DNA from 2 places in the Promicromonospora sukumoe genome. Region 2 is predicted to be linked to the other one. Evidence: riboswitches for the same ligand, from Rfam matches in the RefSeq annotation. Region 2 holds a riboswitch; the other holds the start of a gene.
What was found. A riboswitch is a leader RNA that binds a small molecule or an ion and turns the genes downstream of it on or off. The one in region 2 is predicted to bind cyclic di-AMP.

Region 1 (7,431 bases), on a different contig from region 2:
ACGATCGCGACGGCGGGCACCCCGCAGGCCGCCGCGAGGTCGAGGTTGTGCCGCCGGGCGGCCGCGTGCACGTTCGTGGCGTCGACGACGGCGAGGCGCCCTGCCTCCAGGCGCCGCGCGGCGATGAACCGGACGAGCTCGAACGCCGCGGGCGTCACGCTCTGGTCGGCCTCGGAGTCGGCGATCATCGCGCGGCACCGGTCGCTCGAGACCACCTCGTAGGGCCCGAAGTGCCGCGCCGCCCACGTGGACTTGCCCGAGCCGGAGGGGCCGATCAGCAGCACGAGCGACGGCACCGGGACGACCAGGGGATCCATGGTCGGAAGGATGGCACAGGCCGCGTGAGCCAGGTCACGGCGCCGTCCGGTCACACCTGGCGGGTCTACCGAGTCTTCCTTCCGTTCGGCACACCAGCCCTGGAAGGAATTCTCGTGACCTCAGCACTCGACACCCTGCGCCGCGACTTCGGCGGCGACCTCATCGAACCGGGCGACGCCGGCTACGAGGCGGCCGCCCGGTCGCGGCTCGTCGCCGGCAGCCCGGCGTACGTCCTGCGGCCCAAGACCGTGGCCGACGTGCAGGCGGCCGTCCGGTTCGCCTCCGGCTCCGGGCTCGCCCTGTCCGTCCGCGGCGGCGGGCACGGCTTCGCCGGCTTCGGCACCAACGACGGCGGCATCGTCATCGACCTCGGCGCGCTCGCCGGCGTGGAGGTGGTCGAGGGCGCAGCGGGGGTCGACGGTGGAACGCCGGCCGGCGGCTCAGCTCCGGTCGACGGCGGAGCGCGCCTCGTGCGGATCGGCGGCGGCGCCACCTGGGGACCGGTCGCCGACGCGCTGGCCCCGCACGGCCTCGCGATCTCCTCGGGCGACACGAAGAGCGTCGGCGTCGGCGGGCTGACGCTGAGCGGCGGCATGGGCTGGAAGGTCCGCCGCTACGGCCTGGCCCTGGACAGCCTCGTCGCCGCGCAGCTCGTCACGGCCGACGGCGCCGTCGTCACCGCGAGCGCCGACGAGCACCCGGACCTGTTCTGGGCGATCCGCGGCGGTGGCGGCAACTTCGGCGTGGTGACCTCGTTCGAGTTCGTGGCGCACCCGACGACGCGGGTCTTCTTCGGCAAGGTCTCGTTCCCGGCGGCAGAGGCCGCCGTCGTGCTCCAGGGCTGGGCGGACTACCTGCGCACGGCGCCGGAGGAGCTGACCTCGATCGCGAACCTCGCCAACCCGTTCGCGGGCGGCCCGGAGGCCCCGGTGGAGATCCACGTGGCGTTCGACGGCGACGACGCGGACGCCGCGGACCGGGCGCTCGCCCCGATCCGCGCGCTCGGGACGGTCGTCGCGGACGACGTCGCGCTGACGGCGTACGCGGACGTCCTGGTGGAGGGCGCGACGCCGCCGCCCGGTGTCCACGTGCTCGCGCACGACGGCCTGGTGGACCGGGAGTCGGTCGCGGAGACCCTGGCGATCCTCGCGGAGGCCGGCACGACGCCGGGCTCGCCGTCGATCGCGGTCCGCAGCCTCGGCGGCGCCATGTCGCGGGTGCCGGGCGACGCCACGGCGTACGCGCACCGGCAGGCAGAGCTCATGGTCACGACCTTCACCGGGGGCCCGGCGCCCGCGATCGAGGCCGCCCGGCCGGCGCTGGACGCGCTGTGGGACAGGCTCGCTCCGCACCTCCACGGTGCGTACGCGAACTTCCTCTCGACGGCCGATGAGACCGACGTCACAACCGTGTACCCGGAGCCGACCTACGAGCGGCTCGCGGCGGTCAAGCGGCGGTACGACCCGAGCAACCTCTTCGCGCGGAACCACAATGTGCGACCTGGACGGATGTCCTAGTCGGGACCTTCGGCCCGGTGGGCGCCGTCCGCAGATCCGGGACGGCGCCCACCCTTTAGTGCAGGTCGGACATTCCGGTCAATAGGCCCGAGGCGGTCGGTTGCGCCCGTAACGCGATCGTGACTTTCGCGCCGAGGCGGGCTACGGTCGGTCCCGCTCCCGGGCATTCCGTGAGCACTCGTGGTGGACGCCGAGCCCTGTCACCGCCACGAGTTGTCTGAACAGATGACAGGGACGGGGGAACCAAGTACGTGGGCACCGACGGTGCCCTTGGGGTGAAGCCGCACCAGCACGACGCGGCCGGGTCATTCTCCGATCCGAATCCGACAGCTCACCTCGTAGGCGCCGGGAGAAATGCTGTGACTACACGCACGCCCGGGCGCCATCGTGCTGCCCACCCGCCCATCACCCCGCTGACGCCGTTCTCACGCGCCGCAGCCCGCGGCCTCTCCGCGACCGCCCGCCGTGGCGCGGTCGTCGCCGCAGGATCGGGACTGCTCGTCTCGCTGCTCGGGGTCCCGGCCAACGCCGCCCCCGCGAGCGACCCCGGCACGAACACCGCCGAGCTCGAGGCCGTGCGCGACGTCGTCCGCGACGCCGCCGCGAAGTCGACCACCGCCGACGTGAGCACCGCCGCGCTGGTCACCGCCAAGGTGAACACCGCCCCGGCCGTGAAGGTCGCCGCGGACAGCGAGTTCACGCTGGAGACCGGCACCATCAAGGTCACGCCGGCCCCCGAGCCGGAGCCCGAGCCCGAGCCGGAGCCCGTCGTCGAGGCCGAGCCCGTCCAGGCCGAGGTCACCGAGACCGCCGCCGTCGCCGAGGAGCCCGTGCAGAAGGCCGCCGCCGCTCCGGCGTCCTCCTCCGGGTCGCAGATCGTCGACATCGCGATGCAGTACCTGGGCGTCCCGTACGTCTGGGGCGGCTCGACCCCCGCCGGGTTCGACTGCTCGGGCTTCACGTCCTACGTCTACGCCCAGATCGGTATCACGCTGCCGCACTCCTCGGCGGCGCAGCGCAACTCCGGCACGCAGGTCTCCGCGGCCGAGGCGCTGCCGGGCGACATCATCTGGTCCCCGGGCCACGTCTCCATCTACACCGGCAACGGCATGCAGATCGAGGCCCCGGTCCCCGGCCAGACCGTCCGCGAGTCCAAGATCTGGCAGGACAGCCCGGTCTACCTCCGGATCAGCTGACCCCCGGGCGTTCCGGCTTCCCCGGAGCCGACGCCCGCCCCGCACGGCTCGAAGGGCCCGCACCAGCACGGTGCGGGCCCTTCGTGCGTCGTGGCAGGATCGCCACCATGAGCAGCGCGCCCACGAGCGTCGAGACCAATGCCCTGAACACCATCGACGAGGCCGAACGGCGCGGTTCGCCACGCAACCTGTTCTGGCCCTGGTTCGGGGCCAACGTGTCGGTGCTCGGCCTCGGGTACGGCTCGTACCTGCTCGGGTTCGCCGTCTCGTTCTGGCAGGCCGTCATCGTCGGCACCATCGGCATCGTGGTGTCGTTCCTGTTCTGCGGGTTCATCTCGCTGGCCGGCAAGCGCGGGTCGGCGCCCACCATGGTGCTCTCCCGGGCGGCGTTCGGCGTGCGGGGCAACAAGCTCCCGTCCCTGCTGTCCTGGGTGCTCACCGTCGGCTGGGAGACCGTGCTGGTCGCGCTCGCCACGCTCGCGACGTCGACCGTGCTCGGGACGCTCGGCTGGGGCGGCGGCACCGTCACCAAGGTCGTGGCCCTCGTGGTCGTGGCGGGCATCGTGGTCGTCGCCGGCATCTTCGGGTTCGACCTCGTGATGCGGCTGCAGGTGGTCATCACCGTGCTGACCGCCGTGCTCACCGTCGTCTACATCGTCCTGGTGCTCGACCACATCGACTGGGCCACGGTCGCCGCCATCCCCGCCGGCGGCAGCCCGCAGGTGATCGGCGGGCTCGTGTTCATGATGACCGGCTTCGGGCTCGGCTGGGTCAACATGGCCGCCGACTACTCCCGCTACCTGCCGCGCTCCGCCTCCGGGCGCGGCATCGTCGGGTGGACCACCCTGGGTGCCTCGCTGGCCCCCGTCGTGCTGCTCGTCTTCGGCCTCCTGCTCGCGGGCTCGGACCCGGTGCTCAACGAGGCGATCGGCGCCGACCCGATCGGCGCCCTGTCGACGATCCTGCCCACGTGGTTCCTCATCCCGTTCGTCGTCGTGGCGCTGGCCGGGCTGATCGGCGGAGCCGCCCTCGACATCTATTCCTCCGGGCTCGCACTGCTCTCCCTGGGCCTGCCCGCGCCGCGCTGGGTCGCCGCCGCCATCGACGGCGCGCTGATGGTCGTCGGCGCGGTCTACGTCGTGTTCTTCGCCGACTCCTTCATCGGCCCCTTCCAGGGCTTCCTCATCACGCTCGGCGTCCCTGTCGCCGCCTGGTGCGGCGTGCTGCTCGCCGACATCCTGCTGCGCCGCCGCGACTACGCCGACGCCGACCTGTACGACCCCGCCGGCCGGTACGGGTCCGTGAACTGGGCCGCCGTGCTGCTCGTGGTCGCCGGCACCGGCATCGGCTGGGGCCTGGTGACCAACACCTACGCGCCCTGGCTCCAGTGGCAGGGCTACCTGCTCGGCCCTCTCGGCGGGGTCGACGGGAACTGGGCGTTCGCGAACCTCGGTGTGCTGGTCGCCCTGGCCCTCGGCTTCGTCGGGACGCTCCTGCTGAGCGCCCGCGCGGTGCGGCGCCAGGAGGAGCGATGAGCGCGGGTGCGGACGGCGTCGGGGCTCCCGGTGCGGAGGGCGTCGGGCCGGATGCCGCGCTCGTCGTGATCGACATGCAGGACGTGTTCGCCGTCCCGCCCAGCCCCTGGGCCTCGCCCGACTACCCGCGCGCGCTCGCCGGGACGCGGCGCCTGCTCCCCGCCTTCGCGGACCGCACCGTCCTGACCAGGTACGTCGCCCCCACCGTGCCCGACGGCGCCTGGCGCGCCTACTTCGACCAGTGGCCGTTCGCGCTCGTCCCCGAGGACGACCCGCTGTACGAGATCACCGACCTCGCCGACGTCGCCGCCGACGGCGAGCCCGTCGTCACACGCACCACGTTCGGCAAGTGGGGCCCCGAGCTGGCGGCCGCCACCCGCGACGCCGGCACCCTGGTGCTCGCGGGCGTCGCCACCGACTGCTGCGTCATCTCGACGGCGCTCGCCGCAGCCGACGCCGGCCGCCGCGTCCTCGTCGTCGACGATGCCTGCGCGGGCTCGACGCCGGAGAACCACGAGCGCGCGCTGGACATCATGCGGCTGTACGCGCCGCTGATCGAGGTCACGACGGTGGACGGGGTGCTCGGGGCCGGCTGAGGTCCGGCGTCGGGCCGACGCGGCGTCGTGGCTGGACGACGTCGTGCGAGCCTCGCCGGGGCGGACACCACTGTTCGACGGGTGGCCGGGTGGGCCGAATTTCGATCGCCTGGCACCCGCAATCTCCACCTGTGCCGGACTGTCCGGCCAGGATGAAATCTTCGGGCCCAGCCCGATCGAAATGAAGCTGACCCGGCCACCCCCGGATCTCATGCACGTCACCGCCCGCCCGCCGCGGGTGAGCAACCGGACAAAGGAGTACACACGTGAGCCTGAACAGGATTCGCGCCCGGTGGGAACGCCACGACGAGCGGTTCGCGCCGGTGCGGGGTGACACGTTCGCCGAGGTGCTCTTCGACGAGGGGAGCTGGCTGGAGGGTCCGGCGTACTCGCCGGCCTGGCGCACCGTGCTGTTCAGCGACATCCCGAACGACCGGGTCCTCGCGTGGGACGAGGCCACGGGCGCCGTCGGCGTCTGGCGCAGCCCGGGCGGCTACGCCAACGGCCGGACCGTGGACCGCGCGGGCCGCATGCTCCAGTGCGAGCACGGCAGCCGCTCGGTGACGCGCACCGAGCCCGACGGCACCGTCACCACGCTGGCCGACCGCTGGCAGGGCAAGCGCCTGAACAGCCCGAACGACTTGGTGGAGCACAGCGGCGGCAGCGTGTGGTTCACCGACCCGACCTACGGCATCCAGAGCGACTACGAGGGCTTCGCGGCCACGCCGGAGATCGACGGCTGCCACGTCTACCGCCGCGACCCGGACGGCTCGGTCACCCGTGTCACCGACGACTTCGCCGGCCCCAACGGCCTCGCCTTCTCCGCCGACGAGCGCACCCTCTACGTCGCGGACAGCGAACGCAAGCACCTGCGGCGCTTCGACGTCGGCCCCGACCTGACCCTCTCCGGCGGCGAGGTGCTCGCGACCTGCGACACGGGCGCCTTCGACGGCGTCCGGGTCGACGACGGCGGGCGTATCTGGGCGGCAGCCCACGACGGCCTGCACTGCATCGACCCGGACGGCACCCTGCTCGGCAAGCTGCTGCTGCCCGAGGTCTGCTCGAACCTGACGTTCGGCGGCCCGAAGCGCAACAGGCTGTTCGTGACGGCGACCAACCTGCTGCTCTCCATCCGGGTCACGGTCAAGGGCCTGCGCTGACGCTGGGTGCTGGGGCTGGGCTGGGGCTGGGCTGACTGAGATTCAGCAGGCTCCCGACGACCGTCACTCGTGCTCCGACGGTCGCCTGGAGCCTGCTGAATCTCCGTCAGCCACTTGAGCACACAACAGGTGCCGACTTCAGTACGGTTTGCCCCGGAGGTGGTCCGAAGATGCTGAACGTCGAGTTCGCGCGTGACCTGGTGTTCACCGCTGTGCTGTTCGGCCTGGTCACCTTCATGTGGGCGGGCTGGGCGCAGGAGCGGCCGCCCGCCGGGGTCGTCTGGCGGGTCGTCCTCGGCGTGCTGAGCGCCGGCGGCCTCGCACTGCTGGGCCTCGGCCTCCCGCCCCTGATCCGCAACTGGGGCAGCCCGACGGCGATGGTCTCCGGAAGCCCCGCGCTGATCGCCTACATCGTGGTGTTCTGGCTCGAGGTCGCCGTGATCGCCGGACTGGCGATCTTCTACGCGCGCAGCGGCCGCCAGCACCTGCTGCCGCCGACCGTGCTGATCGTCGTCGGCACCCACTTCGCGCCGCTGGCCCTGGTGTTCCAGCAGCCGGTCATGATGCTCGCGGCCGTGCTCATCACCGCGGCGGGCGTCGTCAGCCTGTTCCTGCCTCGCCAGGTCGCGGCGCCGAGCTTCTGGTGCGGCATCCTCGCGGCCCCGGTCTTCCTGGTCCTGGGCGCGGTGTCGCTGGTCGCGGGCCAGGGCGCGCTCGCGGGCTGACCGGCGGCGCCGGACCCCGAAGTCAGCCCTCCGGGTTGACCGGCGTCGGGGTGCCGCCCGTGATGCGGACCAGCTCGTCGAACGTCGTCGGGAAGACGGTCTTGGCGTGGCCCGCGGCAGCCCAGACCTCGTCGTAGACGCCGAGCACCGTGTCGATGTAGGTCGGCACCGCGGCCGGGTGACCGACGGGTGCGACACCGCCGATGACCTGGCCCGTCGCCTCCCGGACCTGCTCCTTCGACGCCCGCGTGACGGTCGCGCCCACCTGCTCCCCCAGCCAGTCGGTGTCCACGCGGTGGGCGCCCGAGGTCAGCACGAGGGTCGGTGTCCCGTCGAACAGGAACACCAGGGAGTTGGCGATCTGGCCCACGCCGATCCCGAGGA
Region 2 (7,431 bases):
GTGCCGCGTGCGAGGTCACGTTCGCCGTCGCGCGGAGCGGGATGCTCGCCGGCCTGACCGACCTCGCGCAGGCCCCGAGAGCGCGCGAGCTGGTGGACGCGGAGCTCGCCGACCTCAAGGCCGAGGCGGAGCTGCGCGCACGGGACAAGGGCTGACACACCGCCGGAGAGGCGCGTGTCGCAACATTTCGTCCACTGTCTTTTCATAGCCGTCAGGACCGCATTTCGGTGTTGAAAATGCTCCTTACGCTGGGAAAAGGCATCTGGTCGAAAAGTTACGCGCGTTTAGGACAGGCCGATACTTCACGACAAGTGTTATCTGATCGAGACAAGGTGGGTACCCGTATGTAGCGTCGGATTCGCTGCGCCACCGGAGGCACAGCCGCGGACCCCATTCCCCAGACCGGTACGGGACCGCGCAACCGGCGACTTGGAGAACTTCGGTGAGTACCACCGTCCGACGCGGCCGACACCGCGCCGATCACGCTCCTAGCACTCACTTCATGTCCGTCACCCGCACCGCAGCTCGTTCCGGTGCAGTGATCGCGGCATCATCCGGACTTCTCGCCACAGCGTTCGCACCCAGTGCACACGCGATCGCAGGAGACGGTTCGAACCGGCTGGCCAAGGACGTCGCGACGGCACCAGCGGTGCAGGTCGCGAACGACGCGAAGCTTCAGATCGAGAGCAAGGCCGTCAAGGTCACCCCCGCTCCCGAGCCGGAGCCAGAGCCCGAGCCAGTCGTGGAGACCACCACAGCAGAGGTGACCGCGACGTCCACGGCCACCGAGGAGGCCGAGCCGGCCACGCCGGACTACGCGTCCGACGGCTCCATCGGAGCCCAGGCCATCTCGATCGCGATGCAGTACATCGGCATCGCCTACGCGTACGGCGGCAGCTCGCCCGCCACGGGCTTCGACTGCTCGGGCCTGATCAAGTACGTGTACGCGCAGCTCGGCGTGGAGCTGCCCCACTCGTCGTCGTCCATGGTGGCGACCGGGTACCAGGTCACGTCGCCGATCCCGGGCGACATCGTCTGGACCCAGGGCCACGTGTCCCTCTACGCGGGCGACGGCATGGTGGTCGAGGCCGCCAACTACGGCAGTCCTGTGCGCTACACCGAGCAGTGGCAGGACTACGCGGTCTACATCCGCCCGTACTGACGACCCCGTACCGACAACCAGAGCGCAGGAGCACCGCGGCGTGCGCCGCGGTGCTCCTGCGCGCCAGGCCTCAGTACGCGACCGCGGCGGCCGCGTCGACCACGCCGTACCCGTACAGCGGCGTCCACAGCCCGGTCAGACCCAGGAGCGGGTCGCGGGCCGTGTACAGGATGGCGTCCTCGACGTCGTCGGCCGTGCGCCCCTGCGCGAAGAGGAGCGCCGCGACCCCGGCCACGTGCGGCGTCGCCATCGACGTGCCCGCGTAGGAGTCGTAGCTGCCGCCCGCGCAGGTGTCGGAGCCCGTGCCGACGGGGACCGTCGACCAGACGTCGCCGTCGCAGCCGGTCAGCCCGCCCGAGCCGCCGGGCGCCGACACGCTCTTCAGGTCGAGCTTGACCGGCAGCTCCGAGTAGTAGGAGTGCAGGCCGGCGGAGTCGGTCGCCCCGATGCAGATCGCGACGCTGGTGAACGCCGGGTCGCTGCAGAGCGGGGTCGACGAGTTGCCGGCCGCCGCCACGGTGAGCACGCCCCGCTCGCGGGCGTACGCGATGGCGTCGCGCATCAGGGTGTCCACGCCGATGATAGTCAGCAGCTGACCGCCCAGGCCGGAGCCCAGGGAGAGGTTGATGACGTCGGCGCCGTGGTCGGCCGCCCAGCGGATGCCGTCCGCGATGTCCTGCGACGAGCCCGTCCCGGCCTCGAGCACCTTGACCGGCAGGACCTTGGCGTCCGGCGCCACGCCCGCTACCCCGATGCCGTTGTCCGTGGCCGCGGCGACGATGCCCGCCACGTGCGTACCGTGCTCGTCGCCGTCGTTGGCGCCGTCGGGGCCCCTGAAGTCCCCGTCGCCGCACGGACGGACGTCCGCGCAGCCCGTGAAGGTGGCACCCGGCAGGAGCTGTCCCGCCAGGTCCGGCTGGTCGAAGTCGACTCCTGTGTCGACCACGGCCACCACCACGCCCGCGCCGGTGCTGGCCGGCCAGGCCGCCTCGGCGTTGATCTGGTCCAGGCCCCACTGCTTGTCCCGGAGGGGATCGCTGGTCGCGGCCTGCGCGCCCGGCGCGACGGCGACCAGCGCCGTCACGACGAGCGCCACGGAGGTGGCGGCGCCGGCAAAGGACTTCCTGTTCATCTGTGCCCCCTGTGCTCGCACGGGGGTTGATTACCCCCGAACTGGGGCAAACCTAGGGGGACCGGACAGGCGCCGAACAGGCCCCGCGTCCGATCGGGGGTGAAATTTACACGATCGCAATCAGGCCCAGGCCTGGGAGAGCTCGCCCTCGTCGGAGGCCTCCCGGGACAGCCGCAGCGCGGCGATCGAGGCGCCGAGCAGCAGGGCCACCACCCAGGCGCCGAGCTGGTGCCCCTCGGGAGAGATCGCGGCGGAGGCGATCCTGCCCGCGGCCATCGCTACCGCGGACAGGGGGTCCTCGCTGAGGGCCGAGCCGGGCCAGATGTTCTCCTGCACGGCCAGCAGGGCGGGGCCGGCCGCCTGGAACACCCACACGACGCCGGCGGCGGGCAGCCAGCCGAGCAGCTCGATCGGCCGGCTGTCGACGGTGAGGCCGAACGCGACGCCCAGCGCCACCGCGAAGATCCACCAGGTGCCGACCGGGGACACGGAGCCGCCCGGCACGAGGCCCCAGAACCAGCCGTCGAGGAGCACCACGGGCAGGGCGAGCGCGACGCCGCGCAGCGCCGCGGGCCCGAGGCCGGCCAGGAGGCCCGCCGCGAGGCCGAAGAGGCCCGCGGCGCAGGTGACGACGAGCATCCCGAGCGGCATGGCGTCACCGGGCACGGTCTCGCGGGCCGCGAGCCACCAGGACGAGCCGCCCGCGGCCGCCATGGCGGTCAGCGTGCCCGCGATCGCGGCGGCCGCACCCGCGCCGGCCGAGGCGGGGAGGCGGGCGGTGACGCCGGAGAGCAGGCCGCCGATCAGGGCCATGACGACGAGGCCCGCGACGGCGCCGTCAGCCGTGAACGGCAGCGGGAGCAGTCCGGCCGCCGCGGCGTCGGACGCCTCCGCAATGCCTGTGACCTGGTACGACATCTGCGCCAGCCACGGCAGGAAGCCGCAGGCCCACCAGACGATCGCACTGATGGGAAACACCCACCAGGCGGAGATACGGGAGTGCGATTCGCCCATGCGGCCGAACGCTAGCGGATGTGTGATGTCGGTCATAACCCCGGACGCCCGAAACGGCGCAAATCTGCGCCTTCGTTGGGTCAGACCGGAATGCGTAACCCGATCGTGACTTTTTCCATGAACGTGTGTACTTTGACTTCTGCTCCACCCCCACGGTGGAGTCGCGATCCGGACGCCGAATCCTGTCACCGGTTCGTGACCAGACGTTCAAGACAGGAGCGGGGGACCCATTCCCGGGCGACAGCAGGATCGTCGTCCTCGGGGTGAAGCCGGACGGTACCCCCTTGTAAGCCGTGCGGCCGGGTAGCACTCCTCACCCGAACCCGACAGCTGACCTCGCAGGCGGTACAGGAGACCTTAGGTGACGAACTCCCTCCGCGGACGGCATCGTGACAGCCGCCCGGCCCAGACACCACTGACTATCCTCGCTCGTACCGCCACCGAGAACGCCGGCACCGTCGCCCGCCGTGGCGCCATCGCGGCAGCCGCAGGCGGCGTCCTCATCTCGACCATCGCGACGACGGCCCACGCGGCCCCCGCGATGGACCTGAAGACCGAGGTCAAGACCGCGAAGCTCAACTCGGTCGACCTCAACTCCCTCACCGCGGTAGCCAAGCAGTCCCTCGTCGGCGCGCCCACCGTGACCGTCCCGGCCGACGCGAAGATGCCGATCGAGATGGAAGCCCTGGGCACCTCGAAGGGCGCCGACGGCGAGAAGGGCGAGGGCCCCGCCGTCGTCTCGGTCGACGCCCCGGACCCCGTGCCGGTGGGCCAGCAGGCCGTCAACATCGCCTTCAACTACCTGGGCATCACCTACGTGCTGGGCGGCGCCTCGCCGGCTGAGGGCATGGACTGCTCCGGCCTGATCCAGTACGTGTACGCGCAGCTCGGTGTCTCCCTGCCGCACTCCTCGAGCGCGATGCTCAGCTCCGGCTACCAGGTCACGTACCCCGAGCCGGGCGACATCGTCTGGACGCCCGGCCACGTGGCCCTCTACGCGGGCAACGGCATGATCATCGAGGCCTGGGCCGCCGGCATGCCGGTGCGCTACACCGAGATGTGGCAGAACAGCCCGACCTTCATCCGGGTCGTCTGAGCCGGAGGCGCAGCGCAGGGTGAGGGCCGAGGAACGAGGCACTCGCCCGGAGCGGAGCCGCAGGCTCAGACGACAAAGAGCAGAGTCTGAGCCGCAGCACCTAGTGAGGCGCCGCCTCCACCTCGGGCCCCGGCCCGACGGCGGGGCGGCGCCTTTCGCGTTCCCCCGCGAGGCGCGCCCTACTCCGGCCAGTCGCAGCTCTCCGCGATGAACGCGACCAGGTCGGCGCGTGCCGAGTCCGGCATGGGCACGTAGATCACGTGCTGCGCCACCCCGTCGACGCTCGCCGACACGGGCAGGAACGTGCCGCGCTTGTCCTCGCCGACGGCGTGGGCGTCGCAGCGGGCGGGCACGACGGGCAGCGTGACGCTGCCGCCGGACCGCTGGCCGTCGAGCGCCGCGCCGGTCCAGCCGGAGCCGTCGTCGCCCGGGTCGGGGTTGTTCATGATGGTGGTCCCGGCGATGCGGTCGATCGTGACCTCGGGTCCGCCGTCCACCGGCTCGACCCGCAGCGTGACCAGCGCGGTGAGCTCACCGTCCCGGGTCTCGACGGGGACGTCGGCGTCGACGGTCAGGCTCACGCCCGCGGCGACGGCCGCGCCGGCACAGTCCACCGCGTGGTTCCGGGCGAGGTGGCCGCCGGGGTCGCCCACCTCGTCGACGACGACGTCGGTGGCCGGCCCGAGGTCGTCGTACTCGCCCAGGGCCAGCATGAGGACAGCCGACGGCGCGGCGTCCGGCACGGGCTCGCCGGGCCCTGCCGGGAACCCCGCGCACTCCGCCTCGCCCAGCCCGAGGTAGACGTCGCGCGTCGTGCCGGGCCGCAGCGCCGGGGTGCGGTTCTCCTTGGTGGGGTGCGACGGACCGAAGCCGTCCGCGTCCAGGACGCCCGACAGGAGCGTCATCGTCTCGTCCGAGTCGTTGGTGACCGCGAGGACGATCTCCCGGGCGGCGTACTGCGTGCGCCCCTGGTCCACCTGGACGGTGAGGTGGCCGGCCACGTCGTCGGGCACGGGGCCCAGGGTCGACGACGGCGTGGGCGCACCGCCCGAACATGCGACCGCGGCCGCCCCGACCAGCGTCGTCAGGGCGACGACGAGGGCGGTGCGGCCGCGGGCCACAGCGGTCTGCCGGTCAGGCGGTCTTGCGCCGACCGAAGATCGCCTGGGCGATCAGGATGACGATGATCGAGCCGATGACCGCGAACAGCCAGGTCGACCAGGACCAGAACGCGTCGAAGCTGATGTTGAAGAGGAGGCCGCCCAGCCAGCCGCCGAGCATGGCTCCGAGCACGCCGAGAAGCAAGGTGACCCAGAAACCGCCCGGCTGCTTGCCCGGGATGACGATGCGTGCGATGACACCGGCGATCAGTCCGAGGATGAGAAAGGCCCAGAAGCCCATGGCATTTTCCTCCAGTCGTGTTGCTTGCTTGTGCTCTACTCAAGCACTGATTTGGTTCAGTTGCCACCGGACCCGCCGATTAGACCTATATCGGGACATTGCAGGCGGACAAGACAGGGCGCACCGCAGCGCTAGAGTTCGGCCGGGCACGGGGCCCGAGGCACTGCCGGAGCACGGGCTCCGGGCACGGGAACGTTGAGGAGAGACCGGATGAACCAGGACATCGGCACGCAGGCGGTACCGCGGACCGGACGGGAACGGCTCCGGGCGTTCCTCGACCAGAAGTGGGTCACCAACCTGGTGCTGGGGGTGATCCTGGCGAACGCCCTGGTCCTCGGCGCCGAGACGATGGTGACGGGCGCGGCCCTCGACGTCCTGATCGCGATCGACCACACCATGCTCGGCTTCTTCGTGCTCGAGCTGGTGCTGCGGATGGTCGCCTACGGCCGGAAGTTCTTCCGCGACCCGTGGAACGTGTTCGACCTGCTCGTCGTCGGCGTCGCGGTGCTCCCCGCGAGCGAGTCCCTGTCCGCGCTGCGTGCCCTGCGGGTACTGCGGGTCCTGCGGGTGATCACCGTGGTGCCGTCGCTGCGGCGCGTGGTCGACGGCCTGCTGCGGGCCGTGCCGGGGATGGGCGCCGTGGGAGCCCTGCTGGTCCTGGTCATGTACGTGTCGGCGGTCATCGCGACCGGCCTGTTCGGCGCGTCGTCCCCCGAGTACTTCGGCAGCCTGTGGATCTCCCTGTTCACGCTCTTCCAGGCCATGACGGGCGAGGCCTGGCCCGACATCGCGCGCTCGGTGATGGAGACCCACCCCGCCGCGTGGATCTTCTTCGTGCTCTACATCCTGGTCGTGAGCTTCGCGGTGCTGAACCTGTTCATCGCCGTCATCGTCAACGGCATGGAGGAGATCGCGGAGGAGGAGCGCCACGACGACGAGCAGAAGGACGAGCGGCTCGACACCCTGGCCGCGCAGAACCGCGAGATCCTCGCCGAGCTCCGCTCCCTGCGGGCGAAGCTCGACGAGGACGACGACGGCGCGGTCGCCTGACCGTCAGGCCCGGTCCAGCACCACGTTGACCAGGTGCGGCGGGCGGACGACGACCCGCCGCACCGCCCGGTCGCCCACCGCGCGAGTCACCGCCGGCCGCGCCAGGGCCGCCCGCTCCAGGTCGGCCGGCGCGACGTCCGCCAGGACCACGATCCGGTCCCGCAGCCGGCCGTCCACCTGGACCACGGCCTCGACCTCGGAGGTCACCAGGTACGCCGGGTCCACGTCGGGCCACGGCTGGGCCGCGACCGGCGTCGTACGCCCCAGGCGCTCCCACAGGTCCTGGGCGGTGGACGGGGCGAACAGGCTGAGCAGCACCGCGACCGCGGCGACGGCCTCGCGGTAGGCCTCTAGGCCGCCGTCGGACGAGACGCCGTCGTCCGCGTCACCGTCGGACGGCGCCGCGCGCCGCACCACACCCACCAGCTCCATCAGCCGCGCGATCGCGACGTTGAACCGGCCGGCCTCGACCAGGCCGTCGACGTCGTGCACGGTGCGGTGCACCACCCGCCGCAGGGCGTCGGACTCCGCCGTTGGCCCGTCCGCCGGTCCGTCCGCCGGTCCGTCCGCCGGTCG

Region 1: another riboswitch for cyclic di-AMP. It lies ahead of FHX71_RS03335 (C40 family peptidase); the one in region 2 lies ahead of FHX71_RS28615 (C40 family peptidase).

Annotation. Positions count from the first base shown of each region.
Region 1 covers NZ_JACGWV010000001.1:740,427-747,857, reverse strand. Annotated here, with positions in the region: gene FHX71_RS03345 (AAA family ATPase) at 1-317, opposite strand, end outside; gene FHX71_RS03340 (FAD-binding oxidoreductase) at 432-1,835, shown strand; cyclic di-AMP (ydaO/yuaA leader) riboswitch at 2,040-2,194, shown strand; gene FHX71_RS03335 (C40 family peptidase) at 2,195-3,031, shown strand; gene FHX71_RS03330 (purine-cytosine permease family protein) at 3,139-4,566, shown strand; gene FHX71_RS03325 (cysteine hydrolase family protein) at 4,563-5,162, shown strand; gene FHX71_RS03320 (SMP-30/gluconolactonase/LRE family protein) at 5,429-6,322, shown strand; gene FHX71_RS03315 (hypothetical protein) at 6,493-7,047, shown strand; gene FHX71_RS03310 (YbaK/EbsC family protein) at 7,070-7,431, opposite strand, start outside.
Region 2 covers NZ_JACGWV010000004.1:37,658-45,088, reverse strand. Annotated here, with positions in the region: gene FHX71_RS28635 (SRPBCC family protein) at 1-155, shown strand, start outside; gene FHX71_RS28630 (C40 family peptidase) at 503-1,162, shown strand; gene FHX71_RS28625 (S8 family serine peptidase) at 1,233-2,294, opposite strand; gene FHX71_RS28620 (hypothetical protein) at 2,415-3,308, opposite strand; cyclic di-AMP (ydaO/yuaA leader) riboswitch at 3,472-3,668, shown strand; gene FHX71_RS28615 (C40 family peptidase) at 3,670-4,404, shown strand; gene FHX71_RS28610 (hypothetical protein) at 4,584-5,525, opposite strand; gene FHX71_RS28605 (GlsB/YeaQ/YmgE family stress response membrane protein) at 5,539-5,805, opposite strand; gene FHX71_RS28600 (ion transporter) at 6,016-6,855, shown strand; gene FHX71_RS28595 (class I tRNA ligase family protein) at 6,859-7,431, opposite strand, start outside.